DNA from 3 places in the Streptomyces sp. WZ-12 genome. Region 3 is predicted to be linked to each of the others. Evidence: riboswitches for the same ligand, from Rfam matches in the RefSeq annotation. Region 3 holds a riboswitch; each other region holds the start of a gene.

Region 1 (7,230 bases), 2.7 Mb from region 3:
GTGAGCTCGGCGACGCAGGCGCCCGCATGGTGCCGGGAGGTGACGAAACCTTCGGACTGGAGGGTGCGCAGCGCTTCCCTCACCGGGACCCGGGAGACGCCGTACCGCGCGGCGAGAATGTCCTCGATCAGCCGGCTCCCCGGCGCGAGCAGACCGGAGACGATATCGTCCCGAATCGCCGTACACACCGCGTGCGCGGAAATGTGGCTTCGCATCGTCCGTGCCTCCGCCGTAATCCCCGAAAGACATCGCCGCTCGGCGACATTCCTCGACTCTATTCGACACCGGAAGATTCTCCCGTGGAATGTCGTGAATCCATCGGCGCTTTTCGGACGATGCGAGCCGGGAACCTGGTGGGCGGGCCGACGGCGGCCCTACGGAAACGACGGAGCCCCGGCCCGCCAAGATGGCGGGCCGGGGCTCCAGGGGGACGGTGCTGCGGCGGAGAGGTCGGGGAAGGTCAGACGCTGACGCCGTGCGCGCGGAGGTAGGCGACCGGGTCGATGTCCGAGCCGTAGTCGGGGCCGGTCCGGGCCTCGAAGTGGAGGTGCGGGCCGGTGGTGTTGCCGGTGTTGCCGGAGAGGGCGATCTGCTGCCCCGGAGTGACGGACTGCCCGACCGTCACCCCGATCGAGGAGAGGTGGCCGTACTGGGTGTACGTACCGTCGTTCATCCGGATCACGATGTTGTTGCCGTACGCGCCACCCCAGCCGGCCTCGACGACGGTGCCGGCACTCACGGCGTGGACCTGCGTCCCGTAGGCGGCGTGGAAGTCGATGCCGGTGTGGCTGCCCGAGGACCACAGGCCGCTGGACGCCTTGTACGCGGTGGAGACGTAGGAACCGGTCACGGGAGCGACGAAGGTGTTGAGGCGCTTGCGCTCGGCCTCGCGGGCGGCGCGCACCTTGGCCGCACGCTCCTCGTCGGCCTTCTTCTTCGCCATCTCGGCCAGCCGCTTGGCCTCGACCTCGGCCTTCGCCCTGACCTCGGCGGCCTCGGCGGCCGCCTGCTGCGTGTCCGCCTGGGCCTCGATCCGGACGGCGAGTTCGTCACCGAGCTCGACGGCGTGCTGGAGGCCGGTGTCGTGGGCGGTCGGCTCGCCCGTGGCGGCCAGCGCGGGGGACGCCACCGAGGCGACGACTCCGGAGGCCGCGAGGGTGGCTATGCCGGCGAGGTTGCGGGTCGTGCGAGCGGTGCGGCTCGCACGGCGGTGCTTCCCGGTGGCACGGGTGAACGCCATGTACTGGCTGGTCCTTTCCTTCCCTCTCGCCTACCGGGTTAGCTGACGGGTTCGGAGCAGGAAGGTCTCCTACGGGCTCCTCCGGAGAGGGACCCGATTCACCCCAGGGGACATGTGGGTCCCCGGCTCCCCTGGCTCGCGCCGTACGGGGACTCGGCGATGACTGCTCGGTGCCACTGTTGTGGCGGAGTTGTGACGAACAGCCGGACCGACGCTAAACGGGGCAACTTTCAATCGGCAAACAGAACCGGAGTTTTGTGCGGCACGCCACACTCGAATCGGGCAACCGGGGCAACCGGGCAGGCGGCGCCACCCGTCCACGAGCCCCGGGCCCGTAGGGGCGGCGGAGCCACGCACACCAGTTGGGCGGGCGAGAACACGGTGCGCACACACAACGGCTCCCGTGGCAAGTCGCTGCCACGGGAGCCGCTTTGTCGATACGTGACGAGACGTCGGGTGACGTGCCGTCACGCGGCTGGGGTCAGCCGCTGACGACGGTCACCTCGCCGATGCCCAACGCCTTGACGGGCTCGGCGATCTGCGCCGCGTCGCCCACCAGGACCGTCACCAGCCGGTCCGCCGGGAAGGCGTTGACGACCGCCGCGGTCGCCTCGACCGTGCCGGTCTCCGCGAGTCGGACGTACAACTGCGCCTGGTAGTCGTCCGGGAGCTGCTGCTCCACCTGGTCGGCCAGGGTCCCGGCGACCGCGGCGGCGGTCTCGTACTTGAGCGGGGCCACGCCGACGAGGTTCTGCACGGCGACGTCGCGCTCGGCGTCGGTCAGCCCCTCGGCCGCGAGGGTGCGCAGCACCGTCCAGAGGTCCTGGAGGGCCGGCCCGGTGGAGGCGGTGTCCACCGACCCGCTGATGGCGAGCAGGGCGGCGCCGGTGGCGCCCTCCGGGGAGGACGGGGCGGAGGAGCGCAATACCTGGCCGAAGGCGCGCACCCCGTAGGTGTAGCCCTTCTCCTCGCGCAGCACCCGGTCCAGACGGGACGTGAGGGTGCCACCCAGGCAGTACGTGCCGAGCACCTGGGCGGGCCACACCTGGTCGTGCCGGTCGGCGCCGACCCGTCCGATGAGGAGCTGGGTCTGGACGGCACCGGGGCGGTCGACGATCACCACGCGGCCGGTGTCGTCGGCGACGACCGGCAAGGGCTTCGACGGCTGCGCGGTGGAGCCCGTCCAAGCGCCCAGGGTGTCGGCCAGCGCCGCGTCCAGGTCGACGTCGGTGAAGTCGCCGACGATGACGGCGGTGCCGGTGGCGGGCCGGATGTGCGCGTCGTAGAAGGCACGCACGGCGGCCGCGTCGATCCGGGCGATGGTCTCCTCGGTGCCCTGACGGGGCCGGGACATCCGGGAGGTGGCCGGGAACAGCTCCTTGGACAGCGCCATGGCCGCGCGCCGGGCCGGGTTGGCCAACTCGTGCGGGATCTCGTCGAGGCGGTTGCGGACCAGCCGCTCGACCTCGTCGTCGGGGAAGGCGGGGGCGCGCAGTGCGTCGGCGAGCAGGCCGAGGGCGCGCGGCAGACGGGAGGCCGGGACCTCCAGAGAGACCCGCACACCGGGGTGGTCGGCATGCGCGTCCAACGTGGCGCCGCAGCGCTCCAGTTCGGCGGCGAACTCCTCGGCGGTGTGCTTGTCGGTGCCCTCGGAGAAGGCCCGGGCCATGATCGTGGCGACGCCGTCGAGGCCCTCGGGCTCGGCGGCCAGCGGGGCGACGAGGTTGACCTCCACGGCGACGACCTGCTGCCCGGGGCGGTGGCTGGTCAGCAGGGTCAGCCCGTTGGCCAACTGGCTGCGCTCGGGCGCCGGGAAGGCCCACGGCTTGGGCGCGCCGCCCTTGGGCTGCGGGTGGAACTGCATAGCGCTCATGGGGGCGTCTGCGGGGGTGGTGGCGTCGGTCACTTGGCCGCCTCCTCTTCCTCGGTGCCGGCGGCGTCGGGCTGCGCCGTGGGCTCGTAGACGAGCGCGGCGCGGTTGTCGGGGCGCAGCCGGGCCTTGGCGGCCGCCTGCACCTCCAACGGGCTGATGTCCAGGACCCGCTGGACGGCGGACAGCGCGAGCTGCGGGTCGCCGAACAGGACGGCGTAGCGGCACAGTTCGTCGGCGCGGCCGCTGACCGTGGCGAGCCGGTCCAGCCATTCGCGCTCCAGTTGGGCCTGGGCCCGCTCCATCTCCTCCGGGGTCGGCCCCTCTTCGGCGAAGCGGGCCAACTCCTCGTCGACGGCGGCCTCGATGGCGGGGACCTCCGCGCCACCGGATGCCTTCACGTCCAGCCAGCCCAGTGAGGGCGCACCGGCCAGCCGCAGCAGGCCGAAGCCGGCGGCGACGGCGCTGCGGTCGCGGCGCACCAGGCGGTTGTACAGGCGGGAGGACTCGCCACCGCCCAGGATGGTGAGCGCCACGTCGGCGGCGTCGGCCTCGCGGGTGCCGTCGTGCGGGAGGCGGTAGGCGGCCATCAGGGCACGCGCGGGGACGTCCTCCTCGACGACCGTGCGGAGTTGGCCGCCGATGGTCTCGGGCAGGCTGCCGTCGCGCGGCGGCTGCTTGCCGTCGTGCGAGGGGATCGAGCCGAAGTACTTCTCCACCCAGGCCAGCGTCTGCTCGGGGTCGATGTCGCCCACGATGGACAGGACCGCGTTGTTGGGCGCGTAGTAGGTGCGGAAGAAGGCCCGCGCGTCCTCCAGGGAGGCGGCGTCGAGATCGGCCATCGACCCGATGGGGGTGTGGTGGTAGGGGTGGCCCTCCGGGTAGGCCATGGCCGTCAACTTCTCGAAGGCCGTGCCGTAAGGGACGTTGTCGTAGCGCTGGCGGCGCTCGTTCTTGACGACGTCGCGCTGGTTCTCCAGGGATTCCTCGTCGAGCGCGGTCAGCAGCGAGCCCATCCGGTCCGCCTCCAGCCAGAGCGCGAGCTCCAGCTCGTGGGCGGGCATGGTCTCGAAGTAGTTGGTGCGCTCGAAACTGGTGGTCCCGTTGAGCGAGCCACCGGCACCCTGGACGAGTTCGAAGTGGCCGTTGCCCTTCACCTGCGCGGACCCCTGGAACATCAGGTGCTCGAAGAGGTGCGCCAGGCCCGTACGGCCCTTCACCTCGTGGCGCGAGCCGACGTCGTACCACAGGCAGACGGCCGCCACCGGCGTCAGATGGTCTTCGGAGAGCACCACGCGCAGGCCATTGGCCAGCCGGTGCTCGGTCGCTGTCAGGCCGCCGGAGCCGGCTTGTTCTGTGGCCGTGTGACCCATGGGCATGTACGTCCCTTCGATCCGCTTGCGAGGAAGTTCTGTCACTGTATGCAACCGCGTCGGCATCTGGCGAAGTTCCCGTCAGGAAGGCCACGAACGTGCGCCGGAGCCGGCGGTGGGGCGGTAAGGGGGGAGTCGTGGTGAGCGTTGTCAGTGGGGCGGTCCACAATGGTCGGCGTCAGACTCATCGGACTCGTCGGTCGGTCCGCCGGCCGACCGGTCAACGTTGATCACAGCGTTGGTCGTAGGCGTTGACCCAACAGCGTTGTTCCCACATCGGCAGTAGACGCAGCAGAAGGAGCCGCAGCCGCGATGGCCCGCCGCAGCACGAAGACCCCGCCGCCGGACGACTTCGAGGAGAGGATCCTCGACATCGACGTCGTCGATGAGATGCAGGGTTCCTTCCTTGAGTACGCGTACTCGGTCATCTACTCGCGCGCCCTGCCGGACGCCCGCGACGGCCTCAAGCCCGTACACCGCCGCATTCTCTACCAGATGAACGAGATGAGCCTCCGGCCCGACCGTGGCTATGTGAAGTGCGCGCGGGTCGTCGGCGAGGTGATGGGTAAGCTCCACCCGCACGGTGACGCCTCCATCTACGACGCCCTGGTGCGCATGGCGCAGCCGTTCTCGATGCGGGTGCCCCTAGTGGACGGGCACGGCAACTTCGGCTCCCTGGGCAACGACGACCCGCCCGCCGCGATGCGGTACACCGAGTGCCGGATGGCGTCCGCGACCTCCCTGATGACGGAGTCCATCGACGAGGACACCGTCGACTTCTCGCCCAACTACGACGGCCAGGAGCAGGAACCGGTCACCCTCCCCGCCGCGTATCCGAACCTCCTCGTCAACGGGGCGTCCGGCATCGCCGTCGGCATGGCGACGAACATGCCGCCGCACAACCTCGGCGAAGTGATCGCCGCGGCCCGGCACCTGATCAAGCATCCGAACGCGGATCTGGACACCCTGATGCGCTTCGTGCCGGGACCGGACCTGCCGACGGGCGGCCGGATCGTGGGGCTGGGCGGCGTGCGGGACGCCTACGAGAAGGGCCGCGGCACGTTCAAGATCCGCGCGACGGTCACGGTGGAGAACGTCACCGCCCGCCGCAAGGGTCTGGTCGTCACCGAACTCCCCTTCACCGTCGGCCCGGAGAAGGTCATCTCCAAGATCAAGGACTTGGTGGGGGCGAAGAGGCTCCAGGGCATCGCGGACGTGAAGGACCTCACCGACCGCGAGCACGGCCTGCGGCTGGTGATCGAGATCAAGAACGGCTTCAATCCGGAGGCCGTCCTGGAACAGCTCTACAAGCTGACGCCGATGGAGGAGTCCTTCGGCATCAACAACGTCGCCCTGGTCGACGGCCAGCCGTTGACGCTGGGCCTCAAGGAGCTGTTGGAGGTCTACGTCGACCACCGCTTCGACGTGGTACGCCGGCGCAGCGAGTTCCGGCGCACGAAGCGGCGCGACCGACTCCACCTGGTCGAGGGCCTGTTGACCGCCCTGGTGGACATCGACGAGGTCATCCGCCTGATCCGCTCCAGCGAGAACAGCGCCCAGGCCAAGGAGCGCCTGATGGAGCGCTTCGCGCTGAGCGAGGTACAGACGCAGTACATCCTCGACACCCCGCTGCGCCGACTGACCAAGTTCGACCGGATCGAGCTGGAGGCCGAACGCGACCGGCTGGAGGCCGAGATCGCGGAACTGACCCGGATCCTGGAGTCCGACGCCGAACTGCGCAAGCTGGTCTCGGGCGAGCTGGCGTCGGTCGCCAAGAAGTACGGCACGCCGCGTCGCACGGTCCTCCAGGAGTCGGCAGGGGCCACCGTCGCCGCGGTGCCGCTGGAGGTCTCCGACGACCCGTGCCGAGTCCTGCTGTCCTCCACGGGGCTGTTGGCGCGCACCACCACGGCGGAGACGTCGTTCGACGCGGACGCCAGGCGCGTCAAGCACGATGCGATCGTCTCGGCGGTGCCGGCGACGGCGCGCGGCGAGGTGGGGGCGGTGACCTCCCAAGGCCGGCTGCTGAGACTGTCGGTGATCGATCTGCCGCAGCTCCCGGACACCGTGGCGCCCAGCCTCGCCGGTGGTGCGGCGGTCGCGGAGTTCCTCAGCCTCCAGGACGACGAGCAGTTGGTGTGCCTGACGACGCTGGACGAGTCCTCACCGGGTCTCGCGCTCGGCACGGAACAGGGCGTCGTGAAGCGCGTGGTGCCCGACTACCCGTCCAACAAGGACGAGTTGGAGGTCATCACCCTCAAGGAGGGCGACCGCATCGTGGGCGCGGCCGAACTGCGCACGGGTGAGGAGGACCTGGTCTTCATCACGGACGAGGCGCAGTTGCTGCGCTACCCGGCGTCGCAGGTGCGGCCGCAGGGCCGGCCGGCGGGCGGTATGGCGGGCGTCAAGCTGGGAGAGGGCGCCAAGGTACTCGCCTTCGCGGCCGTCGATCCGGCCGCGGACGCCATGGTGTTCACGGTCGCCGGGTCGCACGGCACGCTGGACGACTCGGTGGCGACGGCCAAGCTCACCCCGTTCGACCAGTACCCGCGCAAGGGCCGGGCCACCGGCGGTGTGCGCTGCCAGCGGTTCTTGAAGGGCGAGGACTGTCTGACGCTGGCATGGGCCGGCCCGGCGCCCGTACGGGCCGCTGACGCCAAGGGCGCACCGGTTCCGCTGCCGGAGCCGGACCCCCGCCGGGACGGCTCCGGCGTGGCCCTGGCCAAGCCGGTGACGGCCCTGGCTGG
Region 2 (7,230 bases), 1.6 Mb from region 3:
GTACCGCCGGGTACAGTCGCCGCTAATTCTCCTGCAGCCGAGGCGAAAGAGAAGTTGGTGGACGACCGTCACCCGTCAGGGGCTCAGCTTTCTCACGCCCCCGCTTCCGACGCCTCCCGTGCACAGTTGGCATACGGCGACGGTGACCCCCTCTTCGGCTCGCACCCCGACGCCTACGGCATGGGCGCCTACGACCCGGCCGGACACCCCATCGGCGCCTACTCGACCGGCAGTTACCCCGGAACCGGCTACGACACCGGCACCTACGGCGGCGGCTACGACCCGTACCCCCACGCCGGCTACGACGCCACCGGCTACGGCACCGACGCGTACGCCACCGGGTACGACAGCGCCGCCTACGGGTACCCCGGCGGCCACGACGCGACGGCCCACGGCGCCGCCTACGACACCGGCGGCTACCCGGCCGACGGCTTCGACGGCACGGCGTACGGCACCACCCCGTACGGCACCGGCGATGTCCTCACCGACGGCTACCCGACCGGCAGTTACCCCGAATCCGGCTACGACACCGGCACTTACGGCGGCACCGCCTACGGCTCCGCGCCCCACGACAACGCGGCCTACGACACCGCCTCGTTCGCGGCCGCCGCCACCGCCGTCCAGGAGCCGATCGGCTACGAGGCCACCGCGGTGTGGTCGACCGCGGACTACGCCGATCCGCACGCCCGCCCGCTCGACCCGGCCCCCGGCATCCCGGCCCAGGCCGGCCCGCCCGCCGACGACACCGTCGTATGGGACCAGCCGCTCGCGGAGTTCGCCGACGGCGGTGACGTCAACGCCCCCGCGCCGGACGACGCGTCGATCGCCGAGGCGATGACGCAGGCGATGCCCGTCACCGCCGTCCCGGAGGCCCCGGAGGCCCCAGAAGCCCCGGCCACCGGTCGGCGCGGCAGCGCTCCCGCGGAGGGCCGGGCGGCCCGTGGCCGCGGCCGCCGCCGCCAGGCCAAGCGGTCGGCGCTGCTGACCGTCGCGGTGCCCTCGGTGGCGGCAATGGGCGTCTGCGCGGCGGCCGCGGCCTCGGTCAGCCAGTTCGGCGGGGAGTCCAAGGACGAGGCGACCACCCGGTCCGCGCCGGACGCCGGCACCACGACGCGGGCCACCGCGGCCAACAAGAAGCTGGACAACCAACTCGCCGGACTCAGCGCCAGCGCCCAGGACTTCCGCGAGCGGGCCAGCCGCACCCAGGAGCGGCTGGACCTCAAGGAGCGGCAGGCGCTGGAGCGCAAGCGCAAGGAGGCGGAGGCGGCCCGCAAGGAGGCGGAGCGCCCCAAGTTCGTGCTGCCGGTCACCCAGCACGGGCTGAGCGCGCTCTTCGGCCAGGCCGGGGTCAACTGGATGTCGGTGCACACCGGCATCGACTTCCCGGTCGGCTACGGCACCCCCGTCATGGCGGCCACCGACGGCACCATGCACACCCAGTGGAACTCCGCCTACGGCAACATGGCGATCCTGACCTCGCCGGACGGCACCGAGACCTGGTACTGCCACCTCAGCAGCACCAAGGTCCGCTCCGGGACGGTCAAGGCCGGCGACACCATCGCCTACTCCGGCAGCTCCGGGAACTCCACCGGACCGCACCTGCACTTCGAGGTCCGGCCGGCCGGCGGCGCGGCCGTCGACCCGCTCCCGTGGCTGCGCACCCACGGCCTCAACCCGAACTGAACGGCCGCCAGCCATCGCACACTTCGGGGCCTGCCGCACACCGCGGCAGGCCCCTCACGCGTCTCCCGGCTGACCGACGGCTAGAGCTTCTCCACCGGTGCGTACCGCAGCAGCAGCCGCTTGGGCTTCTCGCCGCCGAAGTCGATGGTCGCCTCGGCGTTGTCCCCGCTGCCCTTGACGCCGACGACGGTGCCGAGCCCGAAGCTGTCGTGGGTGACGCGGTCGCCGACGGCCAGCGAGACCACCGGACGGTCCTTGGTCCGCCGGGTCGCGAAGCCGCTCGGCCCCTTGGCGCGCGTCGAGGAGAGCGAGGCGCCAATGCCGCCCCCGCCGAGGCCCCCGCCCGAGGAACTGCCCGACGACAGGCCGCCCATGGACGCGGACGGCGTGGCGGAGCCGGTGCGCCGCCAGTCCAGGAAGGTGTCCGGGACCTCCTCCAGGAAGCGCGAGGGCGGGTTGTACGAGGGCTGGCCCCAGGCGCTGCGCATCGTGGCGCGGGTGACGTAGAGCCGCTCGCGGGCGCGGGTGATGCCGACGTAGGCGAGCCGGCGCTCCTCCTCCAGCTCCTTGGTCTGGCCGAGCGCCCGCAGGTGCGGGAAGACGCCGTCCTCCAGGCCGGTCAGGAAGACGACCGGGAACTCCAGGCCCTTGGCGGTGTGCAGGGTCATCAGCGTGATGACACCGGGGTCCTCGGCGCCCGCCGTGTCTTCGGCGGATTCAGCGGGTGCGTCGGGGATCTGGTCGGAGTCGGCGACCAGGGCGACCCGCTCCAGGAACTCGGCGAGCGTCCCGGGGGCGGCGGCCTCCGCCTCCTCGGCCTCCTGGGTCTCGTCGGCCTCTTGGGCCTCGCCGTGGTCCTGCTCGAACTCCAGGGCCACGGAGGCGAGTTCCTGGAGGTTCTCGACGCGGGTCTCGTCCTGGGGGTCGGTGGACGACTGGAGTTCGGCGAGGTAGCCGGTGCGCTCCAGGACCGCCTCCAGGATCGTGGCGGGGCCGGCCCCGGACTCCACGATGGTGCGCAACTCCTCCATCAGGGCGTTGAACCGCTTGACGGCGTTGGCGGAGCGGGCGGCCATGCCGTACGCCTCGTCGACCCGGCGCAGCGCCTGCGGGAAGGTGATCTTCTCGCGCTGGGCGAGGGCCTCGATCATCGCCTCGGCGCGGTCGCCGATGCCGCGCTTGGGGACGTTGAGGATCCGGCGCAGCGGGACGGCGTCCTCGGGGTTGGCGAGCACCCGGAGGTAGGCGAGGATGTCGCGGACCTCCTTGCGCTCGTAGAAGCGCACGCCGCCGACGACCTTGTAGGGCAGCCCGACCCGGATGAAGATCTCTTCGAAGACGCGGGATTGGGCGTTGGTGCGGTAGAAGATCGCGACGTCGCCGGCCTTGGCGTCGCCGGCGTCGGTGAGCCGGTCGATCTCGTCGGCGACGAACTGGGCCTCGTCGTGCTCGGTGTCGGCGACATAGCCGGTGATCTTGGGGCCGGCGCCGGCATCCGTCCAGAGGTTCTTGGGGCGGCGGTTCTCGTTGCGCTCGATGACGGCGTTGGCGGCCGAGAGGATCGTCTGCGAGGAGCGGTAGTTCTGCTCCAGCAGGATCGTGGTGGCGTTCGGGTAGTCCTCCTCGAACTGGAGGATGTTGCGGATCGTGGCGCCGCGGAAGGCGTAGATGGACTGGTCGGCGTCGCCGACCACGCACAGCTCGGCCGCGGGGACATCGACCGTGCCCGGGCCCACCAGCTCGCGGACGAGGGTGTACTGGGCGTGGTTGGTGTCCTGGTACTCGTCGACGAGGACGTGGCGGAAGCGGCGGCGGTAGTGCTCGGCGACGTCGGGGAACGCCTGGAGCAGGTGGACCGTCGTCATGATGATGTCGTCGAAGTCCAGGGCGTTGGCCTCGCGCAGCCGCGCCTGGTACATCGCGTACGCCTCGGCCAGGGTCTTCTCAAAACCGTCCGCAGCCGTGCCCGCGAAGCTCTCCTCGTCGATGAGCTCGTTCTTGAGGTTGGAGATCTTCGCGCTGAAGGACTTGGGCGGGAAGCGCTTGGGGTCCAGGTCCAGATCGCGGCAGACCAGGGCCATCAGGCGCTTGGAGTCGGCCGCGTCGTAGATCGAGAAGGACGAGGTGAAGCCGAGCCGCTTGGACTCCCGGCGCAGTATCCGCACGCAGGCGCTGTGGAAGGTGGAGACCCACATGGCGTTGGCCCGCGGGCCGACCAGGTCCTCGACGCGCTCCTTCATCTCGCCCGCGGCCTTGTTGGTGAAGGTGATCGCGAGGATCTGGCCGGGGTGGACGTGGCGCTCGGCGAGCAGGTGGGCGATGCGGTGGGTGAGCACCCGGGTCTTGCCGGAGCCGGCGCCGGCGACGATCAGCAGCGGGCTGCCGCTGTGCACCACGGCGGCCTTCTGCTGGTCGTTGAGGCCCTCCAGGAGCGCCGCCGGGTCGATGGCCGGGCGGGGGGCGCCGTCGCGGTAGTACGGCTGCCTGGGCGCGGGCGCGTCGAACTTCCCGCCGAAGAGGTCGGCGGGCATCTCGTCCGGGACCGGGCCGTGCTCGTCCTCGGGCGGCGGCGGGGGCTCCTCGTCCGGGGGGCCGAGGTCCGCCAGGAAGCTGTCGTCAAAGAGGCTGCTCATCGCCCACCGAGTCTAGGCCGCCGCACTGACAACCGGTCCCGAAGTGGCGGATTGCCCGGAACCGCCCCGGTCGGGGCGTCATCTGCGCGGCCGGGGACGCCTCGTGGGCTCTCCGCGTTCAGGTCACGAAAAGGTTTCGGGCATATCGAACACCTGCCTTCACAGGGGCCACACGAGTTGGCTACGGTCTCGCTCAAGGCAGCCCGCCGTCCCCGCGGACGACAGCGTCCGCACGGGCCGCCTCCGCCGAGTCCGGCCTGTCACGAAGGCAATCCGGAGCCGGGGACCCACAAGCACCACCGGGGTGAATCGACCGGAGCGACCGTCGCCAGGCGGACGCACCGGCCGTAGGGCAAGCCTTCCGTCAGCAGACCGCCCGAACCCGACAGCTAACCCGGTAGGCGGTCCACGGAAGGAGTCGCCGGCCTTGGCGTCCCATCGCAAGCCGCGCACCCCCATACTTGCCACGCCCGGCGGCCGTCGCACGGCCACCGGGCTGACCACGGCCGCACTGGCCTCGGTCACCCTGCTCTCGCAGACCGCGAACGCCGCCCCGAAGGCTCCCCAGCCGACCGTCGAAGAGGTCAAGCAGCAGGTCGACGACCTGTACCAGCAGGCCGAGGTCGCCACCCAGAAGTACAACGCCGCCAAGGAGAAGGCCGACAGCGGGCAGCACACGGTGAACCGCCTGATCGACGAGGCGGCCCGGCGCGCGGAGAAGATGAACGAGTCCCGGCGGCGGCTGGGTTCGTTCGCCTCGGCGCAGTACCAGAGCGGCGGGATCAATCCGACGGCCCAACTGATGCTCGCCAAGGACCCGCAGCAGTTCGTCGACCGCAACCACCTGATGCAGCAACTGACCGGTCGGCAGAAGCAGGTGGTCACCGACTATCAGGAGCAGGCCGCGGCGGCCACCCGCCAACGGGCCGAGGCCACGCAGAGCCTCACGGACCTCCAGCACGCGCAGACGTCCCTGAAGGAGACCAAGCGCAACGTCCAGACCAAGCTGGCCGAGGCGCAGCAGCTGCTCTCCCGGTTGACCGCGCAGGAGAAGGCGCGGCTGGCCGAACTTGAGCGCCAGAAGGAGGCCGCGGCCGAGCGCAAGGCCGAGGAGCAGGCCCGCAAGGAGGCCGAGAAGCGGCGGCAGCATCCCGGCGGCTCCGACCAGGACACCGGCGGCGGCTCCTCGGACGGCGGCGGCTCCTCGGACGGCGGCTCGTACAGCACCAAGGCCCAGAAGGCGCTCGCCTTCGCCCGCTCCCAGATGGGCAAGCCCTACGTCTGGGGCGCCACCGGGCCCAACTCCTACGACTGCTCGGGCCTGACGCAGGCCGCGTGGAAGGCGGCCGGGGTCGATCTGCCGCGCACGACCTGGGACCAGGTCAAGACCGGCACCCGGGTCTCCACCGATCACCTCCAACCCGGTGACCTGGTGTTCTTCTACAACGACATCAGCCACGTCGGGATGTACATCGGCGACGGCAAGATGATCCACGCCCCGCACCCGGGGGCCAACGTCCGGGTGGAGTCGATCTACTACATGCCGATCTACGGGAGCGTCCGGCCCGGCTAACCGGCACACGGGCGCGCGCCCCGCGTCCCGCTGATCCACCCCCCACACGCCACCGCGCGGCCATCCGCCGGCTCCGGAGCACGGAGCGGGATGACCGCGCGGTGTGCCGTTTCGGCACGGGCGCCGCGGCGCCGGGGCCGCCGGGCTTCTGCCGGGCCGGGCCGCCGGAGCGCCGGGCGGGCTCAGGTCCAGAGCACCGCGATGAAGATGTTGAGCATGGTGAGGCCACCGACCGCGCCGAACAGCGGCTTGGCGATCTTCTCCTCGTCCCGCTTGACGTAGACCAGCGCCAGGATCACCACCAGGACGGCCAACTTGATGCCGAACTTGATGTTGTTGAGCGAGGCGCCCTGCATCTGGTTCAGACCGACCAGCACGATGCCGGTGACCAGCATCGTCAGCGCGCCGTGCAGCATGGCCGGCACGAAGCGGGCGGTGCCCGCACTCATCGCCTTCATCTGGGTCAGGAACCCGCCGAGGAGGGAGGCGATGCCGATGATGTGCAGGGCGACGAAGACATTGATTACTACGTCCATAGTGTTGGATCGTATCCGCCCCATAGCACGTCCTTTCCGGCAGGGCGTCCGCGATGCCCGCTTCGGTCAGGGCCCGCCGGTCCCGACCCGCCCCGACCGCCCGGGCGGTCATCCCCGCACCATGAGCGGTCGGATAAGGGCAATGCCGGGCAAGGCGGTTCGCCGCCGTGACCCCGGGCCTAGCTTCCTCCTGCACGCGACCGGGCCCCCTCCGGTCGCCCCCGTCCCGCAGGGAAGGAAGTGACGGCCGCCATGGCCTCGCACCACACCACCGCCGAGCGACCACAGCTCGCACCGCAGCCGGCCCGGGCCCACGTCGCCCACGCCACCCACCAGGGGCTGCTGCTCGCCGCGGACCCACAGCGCTGCCTGGACGGCGCCACGGTGCTGGAGCGCACGGGCGGCCACCAGGCCACCGCGGTGGCCGGCTGGGCCCGCCGCCTGGGCAGCATCCGCCGGCTCGGCACCCGCCCCGCGACCGCCGAGGAACGCCCCCCGGAACCCGGGCCCGCCGCCGCTCCGCGCACCCCGACGCCGGGCGAACGCGCCGCCCGCGCCGTCTCCTTCGCCCACGGAGCGCTCGGCAAGCCCTATGCCTGGGGTGCGACCGGCCCGGCCGCGTACGACTGCTCGGGGCTGGTCCAGGCCGCCTGGAAGGCCGGCGGGATCGCCCTGCCCCGGACGACCTACACCCAGATCGCCTCCGGCGCCCGCGTCGACTGGCCCCAACTCGCCCCCGGCGACCTGGTGTTCTTCTACTCCGGCATCAGCCACGTGGGCCTCTACATCGGTGGCGGCGAGATGA
Region 3 (7,230 bases):
AGCGTCCGGCCCGGGGCATCGATCGGTCCAACGCATTGTTTTCATTGCATCGATCGCGATGGGTGATGGATCGAGGAGGGCTGGGCGCGCTTACGATCGCGCGCATGGAGCTCCAGCAGATGCGGTACGTCGTCGCGGTCGCCGAGACCGGTGGGTTCACCCGGGCCGCGGAGCGCTGCCATGTGGTGCAGTCCGCGCTCAGCCATCAGATCGCCCGGCTGGAGAAGGAGTTGGGGGCGCGGCTCTTTGACCGGACCAGTCGGAGCGTGCGGCTGACCGCCGCGGGGGAAGCCTTCGTTCCGGTCGCCCGGCAGGCGCTCCAGGCGGCCGAGCGGGCGCGCGCGGAGGTGGAAGCGGTGAGCGGCGCGGTGCGCGGGCGGCTGGCGGTGGGGGCGATCTCGACCGTCAGCGCCGTCGATCTCGCCCGGGAGTTGGGGGAGTTCCGCACCCGGTACCCGGAGGTGCGGATCAGCCTCCGGATGGAGATGAGCGATCCGCTGCTGGACGCGGTGCGCGAGGGCGCCTTGGACGTGGCGTTCGTGGGGCTGACGCCCGGGGCGCGGACGGTCGGCGTGCGGGAGAAGGTGCTGGCGCGCGGGGAGTTGGTCGCGGTGGTGCCGCCGGAGCATCCGTTGGCCGGACGGGAGTGGACGACGCTGGCGCGGGTGGCCCGGGAGACGTTCGTGGACTGGACGGCGGGGTCGGCAGCCCGTCGCCAGCGGGACGAGGCGTTCCGGGCGGCGGGGTTGACGGCGGAGGTGCCGTTCGAGGTGACGACGGTGGAGTTCATGGCGGAGCTGGTGCGGGCCGGGCTGGGGATCGGGATGGTGCCGGAGGCGTTCGCCCGCCGGCTCGGCGGGCTGCGGACGGTCCGGGTGCGGCCGGCGCCGGAGCGGACCGAGCGGGTGGTGTGGAGCGGGCTGGGGACGTCGCCGGCCGCGGCGGCGTTCCTGGCGGGGCTGGGGGTGGAGACGGGGTAGGGGAGGTCGGACCCGTATAGCCGGGCCCATATAGAGGGGAAGGGGACGGGCGGGCTCTGCCTGGTGGGACGGGGTGGGGTGCCGCGGGCGCGTGGGGTGGGTGCGGCACCGGTTACGGTCGAGGTGTGCACCACGAGCCCGACGCCTGCCCGGAGAGCGGAACCGACGCCCGCACGGAGACCGGGTCCGAGAAACGCCCGGGGACCGGCCCCGCTGCCGGCCCGGAGACCGGTTGCCCGTCCATCGGATCGACCGGAACGGCCGGATCTACCGGATCGACTGAATCAGCCGGATCCACCGGAACGCCCGCCCCCACCGGCTGCCCCGCGACCCGCGGCCGCCCCCGCCGCCACCCCCACCCCCGGCCCGACCCCCGCGCTCTTCTCCTGGCAGTTCGCCGCGGACCCGTACCCGGCGTACGCCTGGCTGCGCGAGCATGCGCCGGTGCACCGGACCCGGTTGCCCAGCGGCGTCGAGGCGTGGTTGGTCACCCGTTACCCGGACGCCCGGCAGGCGCTCGCCGACGCCCGGCTGTCGAAGAACCCGGTGCACCACTCCGAGTCCGCGCACGGAAAGGGCAAGACGGGCATTCCGGGCGAGCGCGGTGCCAACCTCATGACGCACCTGCTCAACATCGACCCCCCGGACCACACCCGGCTGCGCCGCCTGGTCTCCAAGGCGTTCACCCCGCGCCGGGTCGCCGCGTTCGCGCCGCGCATACAGGAGCTGACCGACCAACTGATCGACGGTTTCGCGCAGCGCGGGAGCGCCGACCTCATCCACGAGTTCGCCTTCCCGCTGCCGATCTACGCGATCTGCGACCTGCTCGGCGTCCCGCCCGAGGACCAGGACGACTTCCGCGACTGGGCGGGCATGATGATCCGGCACGGCGGGGGCCCGCGCGGCGGCGTCGCCCGTTCCGTGAAGAAGATGCGGGCGTATCTGGCCGAGTTGATCCACCGCAAGCGGGCCGACCTCGGCGACGACCTGATCTCCGGCCTGATCCGGGCCTCCGACCACGGCGAGCACCTCACCGAGAACGAGGCCGCCGCGATGTGCTTCGTGCTGCTCTTCGCCGGCTTCGAGACCACGGTCAACCTCATCGGCAACGGCACCTACGCGCTGCTCCGCCACCCCGCCCAGCGGGAGCTGCTCCAGAAGTCGATCGCGGCCGGCGATGCCGAGCTGCTCGCCACCGCCGTCGAGGAACTGCTGCGCTACGACGGGCCGGTGGAGCTGGCGACCTGGCGGTACGCGACCCGGGAGTTGACGCTGGGCGGGCAGCGGATCGCCGAGGGGGACCCGGTGCTGGTGGTGCTGGCCGCCGCCGACCGCGACCCGGCCCGCTTCGACGAGCCGGACGTGCTCGACCTCGCGCGGCGTGACAACCCCCACCTCGGCTACGGGCACGGCATCCACTACTGCCTCGGCGCGCCGCTCGCCCGGCTCGAAGGGCAGACCGCCCTCGCCACCCTACTGACCCGCCTGCCGGACCTCCGACTTGCGGCGGAACCGGACGATTTGCGGTGGCGCGGCGGGCTCATCATGCGCGGACTGCGCACCCTGCCGGTGGAGTTCACACCGGAGAGCGCGACGGAGACGCCGTCGGAACCGTCCCGACCAGGCACAGTCGCATAGTTGACGATCCGTCAGTCATGTGACCATTACGTGATCTCCGCTACACCGGCTTGTGACTGCCCGTAACCCCGGCTACCTTTCCTCCGGCGATCGAGGTTGGTCGCGGGCCGCCGTCACGGCGCCCCCGCCCGGCCGCGATCCGACAACTCAACCGCCGCGCGAAAGGCAACCGCATGCGTTCCGGGAACGGCCGGCATCGTCGCCCCCGACAAGCACCGGCCATCTTTGTCACGGCAGGAGTGACCGGCGCGGGGCTGGCCCTGCCACTGCTCAGCGCCAGTGGGGCGCAGGCCGCCGACGCGGCGACCTGGGACCGCGTCGCGCAGTGTGAGAGCGGCGGAATGTGGAGCTCCGCCACCGGCAACGGCTTCTACGGCGGCCTCCAGCTCACCCAGGAGATGTGGGACCACTACGGCGGCTCCGCGTACGCCTCCCGCCCCGACCTCGCCAGCCGCGCCCAGCAGATAGCCGTGGCCCAGGCGATCCTCGACGACCGCGGCCCGGACGCCTTCCCGAGCTGCGCGGTGGACGCCGGGCTGACGAAGGGCGGCCGTAAGCCGGGCGTCGACCCGGGCAGCACCAGCCGACCCACCCCGCGCCCCACGCACGCCCCCTCGGCCGACGACCCGGCCACCGGCGACCCGTCCGGCACGACGGGGGAGTCGGGCCACGCGGGCCCGGGCACCACGACGCCCACCCCGTCCGGCAGCGACGCCGCCCCCGGGTCGGACTCCGACTCCGGTACCCCGGGCGCCCCTTCGGCGAGCCAGGACCCCACGGGCGCAACGGGCACCGCTAACCCCACAAGCCCCACGGACCCCGCGTCGCCGTCCGGATCGCCGTCCGGATCGCCCTCCGGCTCTCCGTCGGCCACTCCGTCCCCCTCGTCGTCCGAGAAGCCGACCGGGGAGCCGACCGGGGAGCCGTCGGGGGTCCCGTCCCCCTCCTCGCCTCCGTCCACGGCGCCGGACGACCCGGCCGGCCCGTCCGGCTCCGTCGATCCCGGTACGCCGCCCGCCGCCGGCAAGCACCGCGGTGTGCCGGGCGACGGTGCGGGCTCCGGTGACGAGCGGGACGGCGGCAGCGGTCGGCACGCCTCGCGCGGCGGGGCGGCGCACCGCACGCCCCCGGCGGGTGTCGGCGACTACCGCGTACGCCCGGGTGACAACCTGTCAGCCATCGCCGAGCGCCATGACCTGCCGGGCGGCTGGCCCGCGCTCTACGACCGCAACCGCGGCGTCATCGGCTCCGACGCGGACCTCATCCTTCCTGGTCAACTGCTCGATCTCGGGCGGGCGCAGGGGTAGTTACCGCCGGTTCGGGGCGGTTTCGTAAAAGTGAGATATGGCTCTCGTTGCGGGGGGCGGGGTGGGTCCCGTCCCCCGTTTCGATACCGGGGTCCACCTGCGGAAATGTCCCCCCTGATGATCAAAAACGGTCAACTTGGTTCAGAAGATGGGGTTTGAACACCAACAGGGATTTGCTTACGGTCAGGACCGCTCGCCAAAGCGGGCTCTTCGATCGCACGCCGAATCCTGCCGGCGGTCGGAGGACGACGACGCGCAAGCGCCGAAGGCAGGAGCGGGGGACCCAAGGTAAGTGCCGGCCCCACCCGTGAAAGCGGGTCAACCGGCTTGGGGTGAAGTCGCGTGTGCAGCACACGCGGCCGGGCAGCTCACACGGCCCGAACCCGACAGCTCACCTCGTAGGCGTCGGTGAGGAAACGAACGCACGATGCTGATCAACAAGGGCAAGCACCGCCGCAGCTCCAAGGCCGTCCGCGTCGCCACCCTGGCCGGTGTCGCCGGCGCCGCCGTCGCCGTCCCGCTGATGGGCGCCACCTCCGCTTCCGCCGCCTCGGTCGCCACCTGGGACAAGGTCGCCCAGTGCGAGTCCGGTGGCAACTGGTCGATCAACACCGGTAACGGCTACTACGGTGGCCTGCAGTTCTCCAACTCCAGCTGGGCCGCCGCCGGTGGCACCCAGTACGCGGCCCGCGCCGACCTGGCCACCAAGGCCCAGCAGATCGCCGTCGCCGAGAAGCTGCTCGCCATCCAGGGCCCGGGTGCCTGGTCCTGCGCCGGCGCCGGCAACCTGACCGCCGGTGGCCCGGCCGCCAACGTCGACACCTCCGGTGGCGCCACGGTCAAGAAGAGCCAGGGCACCTCCGAGACCCGCAAGCAGACCGAGGGCACCACCAAGAAGAAGTCCGCCCCGGTCCGCGAGAAGGTCGAGAAGGCCCAGCCGGCCCCGCAGCAGCCGCACCGCTCCGGTGACACCTACACCGTGAAGTCGGGCGACACCCTCGCCAAGATCGCCAAGGCGCACGGCACCAACTGGAAGGCGCTCTACGCCGCCAACAAGTCCGTCGTCGGCGGCAACCCCAACCTGATCTTCCCGGGCCAGAAGCTCAGCATCTGAGCCGCCCGCGAAAGCTGCCCCGCCCCGGCGCGTACCCCCGAGCGCGCCGCGGCGGGGCTTCTTATGTCCGGGCGCCCCTGCGCCGTGCCGCACCGCGCCCGAGCCCCCCCCGCTGACGTGCACCGTCTCCGGTGCCGTCAGAGGGCCCGGCGCGGCGTTCCCCGCATAGCGAACAACGCCCGGAAACCTCCCGTGAACTGGGAGTTTGGCCTGCTTGTTGGGTTTTTTCGTCCCACGGAGCGGGCCACGGGCAAGCGGATGCGTCCGGGGCCGTTAGGCTCAGGGCGAGAACTCCAGACACCCCCGAAGGAGACAACGTGCCGTCCATCGACGTCGTCGTAGCCCGCGAAATTCTCGACTCGCGAGGTAATCCCACGGTCGAGGTCGAGGTCGGCCTCGACGACGGCAGCACGGGCCGTGCCGCCGTCCCGTCCGGCGCCTCGACCGGTGCCTTCGAGGCCGTCGAGCTGCGGGACGGTGACCCCAACCGCTACCTCGGCAAGGGCGTGGAGAAGGCCGTCCTCGCGGTCATCGAGCAGATCGGCCCGGAGCTCGTCGGCTACGACGCGACCGAGCAGCGGCTGATCGACCAGGCGATGTTCGACCTGGACGCCACCGACAACAAGGGCTCGTTGGGCGCCAACGCCATCCTCGGCGTCTCCCTGGCCGTCGCGCACGCCGCCTCCGAGGCCAGCGACCTGCCGCTGTTCCGCTACCTCGGTGGCCCGAACGCGCACGTCCTGCCCGTGCCGATGATGAACATCCTTAACGGCGGCTCGCACGCCGACTCCAACGTGGACATCCAGGAGTTCATGATCGCCCCGATCGGCGCGGAGTCCTTCTCCGAGGCGCTGCGCTGGGGCGCCGAGGTCTACCACACCCTCAAGAAGGTCCTGAAGAGCAAGGGCCTGGCCACCGGCCTGGGCGACGAGGGCGGCTTCGCCCCGAACCTCGGCTCCAACCGCGAGGCCCTGGACCTCATCCTGGAGGCCATCAAGGAGGCCGGTTACGCCCCCGGCCAGGACATCGCGCTGGCCCTGGACGTCGCCGCCTCCGAGTTCTACAAGGACGGCAAGTACCAGTTCGAGGGCAAGGAGCGCTCGGCCGCCGAGATGACCGAGTACTACGAGGAGCTCGTCTCCGCGTACCCGCTCGTCTCCATCGAGGACCCGCTGTTCGAGGACGACTGGGCCGGCTGGAAGGTCATCACCGACAAGCTCGGCACCAAGGTCCAGCTCGTTGGTGACGACCTGTTCGTCACCAACCCCGAGCGCCTGGCCCGCGGCATCGAGGAGGGCTCCGCCAACGCCCTCCTGGTGAAGGTCAACCAGATCGGTTCGCTGACCGAGACCCTGGACGCCGTCGAGCTGGCCCAGCGCAACGGCTTCAAGTGCATGATGTCGCACCGCTCCGGCGAGACCGAGGACGTCACCATCGCCGACCTCGCCGTCGCCACCAACTGCGGCCAGATCAAGACCGGCGCCCCGGCCCGCTCCGAGCGCGTCGCCAAGTACAACCAGCTCCTGCGCATCGAGGAGATCCTCGACGACGCCGCGGTGTACGCGGGTCGCAGCGCGTTCCCCCGTTTCAAGGGCTGACGCCCGCGTCGACCCGGAGGCGCCGCCCCGCGCCTCCGGGTGTTCGACCACACCACCGCCCCGCGGTGCTCCGCACGATGTGACCTGCGGGCAAAGCCGGGGCGAAGCGCGCACGTCCCCGTCCCCGGTCCCGTACCGTGGCCGGGGACGACGTGCGTCATGACGACCGCCGTGACGCGTGTGATGGACGGAAGTTGAAGGGGAGGCGACGTGCCCGCGGACCGGTTCTCCACCGCGACCCGGCTCAAGGCGCTCGGCGAACAGGCCGCCGCCCGCGTCTACCGCACCAAGCGGCGCCCCCGCCGCAACCGCCTCACCGGCCGCGCCGCGCTGTTGGCGCTGGTGATGTGCTCGCTGGTGGTCGCCCTCGCGTACCCGATGCGGCAGTACATCTCCCAGCGCTCCGACGTCGCCGACCAGCGCCGCAAGGCCCAGAACGCGTCCGCCGCGCTGAACCGCCTCCGCGACGAGAAGTCCCGCTGGCAGGACCCGGCCTACGTCCGTCAACAGGCCCGCCGCCACCTCCACTTCGTCATGCCGGACGAGACCGGGTACGTCGTCCAGGACGGCTCCGGCGTCCGCGCCGCGCCCAA

Evidence for each region. Region 3 has a riboswitch for cyclic di-AMP ahead of PV796_RS23500 (transglycosylase family protein). Riboswitches for the same ligand answer to the same signal wherever they lie in the genome.
Region 1: another riboswitch for cyclic di-AMP. It lies ahead of PV796_RS11295 (M23 family metallopeptidase); the one in region 3 lies ahead of PV796_RS23500 (transglycosylase family protein).
Region 2: another riboswitch for cyclic di-AMP. It lies ahead of PV796_RS15905 (C40 family peptidase); the one in region 3 lies ahead of PV796_RS23500 (transglycosylase family protein).

What each region holds. Positions count from the first base shown of each region.
Region 1 is NZ_CP118574.1:2,707,652-2,714,881, forward strand. Features, by position in the region: gene PV796_RS11290 (GntR family transcriptional regulator) at 1-215, opposite strand, end outside; gene PV796_RS11295 (M23 family metallopeptidase) at 461-1,240, opposite strand; cyclic di-AMP (ydaO/yuaA leader) riboswitch at 1,253-1,409, opposite strand; gene PV796_RS11300 (M16 family metallopeptidase) at 1,722-3,113, opposite strand; gene PV796_RS11305 (M16 family metallopeptidase) at 3,143-4,483, opposite strand; gene PV796_RS11310 (DNA gyrase/topoisomerase IV subunit A) at 4,796-7,230, shown strand, end outside.
Region 2 is NZ_CP118574.1:3,783,559-3,790,788, forward strand. Features, by position in the region: gene PV796_RS15895 (M23 family metallopeptidase) at 58-1,683, shown strand; gene pcrA (DNA helicase PcrA) at 1,764-4,316, opposite strand; cyclic di-AMP (ydaO/yuaA leader) riboswitch at 4,551-4,735, shown strand; gene PV796_RS15905 (C40 family peptidase) at 4,744-5,889, shown strand; gene PV796_RS15910 (hypothetical protein) at 6,072-6,425, opposite strand; partial or broken gene PV796_RS15915 (C40 family peptidase) at 6,765-7,230, shown strand, end outside.
Region 3 is NZ_CP118574.1:5,410,639-5,417,868, forward strand. Features, by position in the region: gene PV796_RS23485 (LysR family transcriptional regulator) at 105-980, shown strand; gene PV796_RS23490 (cytochrome P450 family protein) at 1,260-2,618, shown strand; gene PV796_RS23495 (transglycosylase family protein) at 2,858-3,925, shown strand; cyclic di-AMP (ydaO/yuaA leader) riboswitch at 4,176-4,345, shown strand; gene PV796_RS23500 (transglycosylase family protein) at 4,353-5,039, shown strand; gene eno (phosphopyruvate hydratase) at 5,357-6,637, shown strand; gene PV796_RS23510 (FtsB family cell division protein) at 6,848-7,230, shown strand, end outside.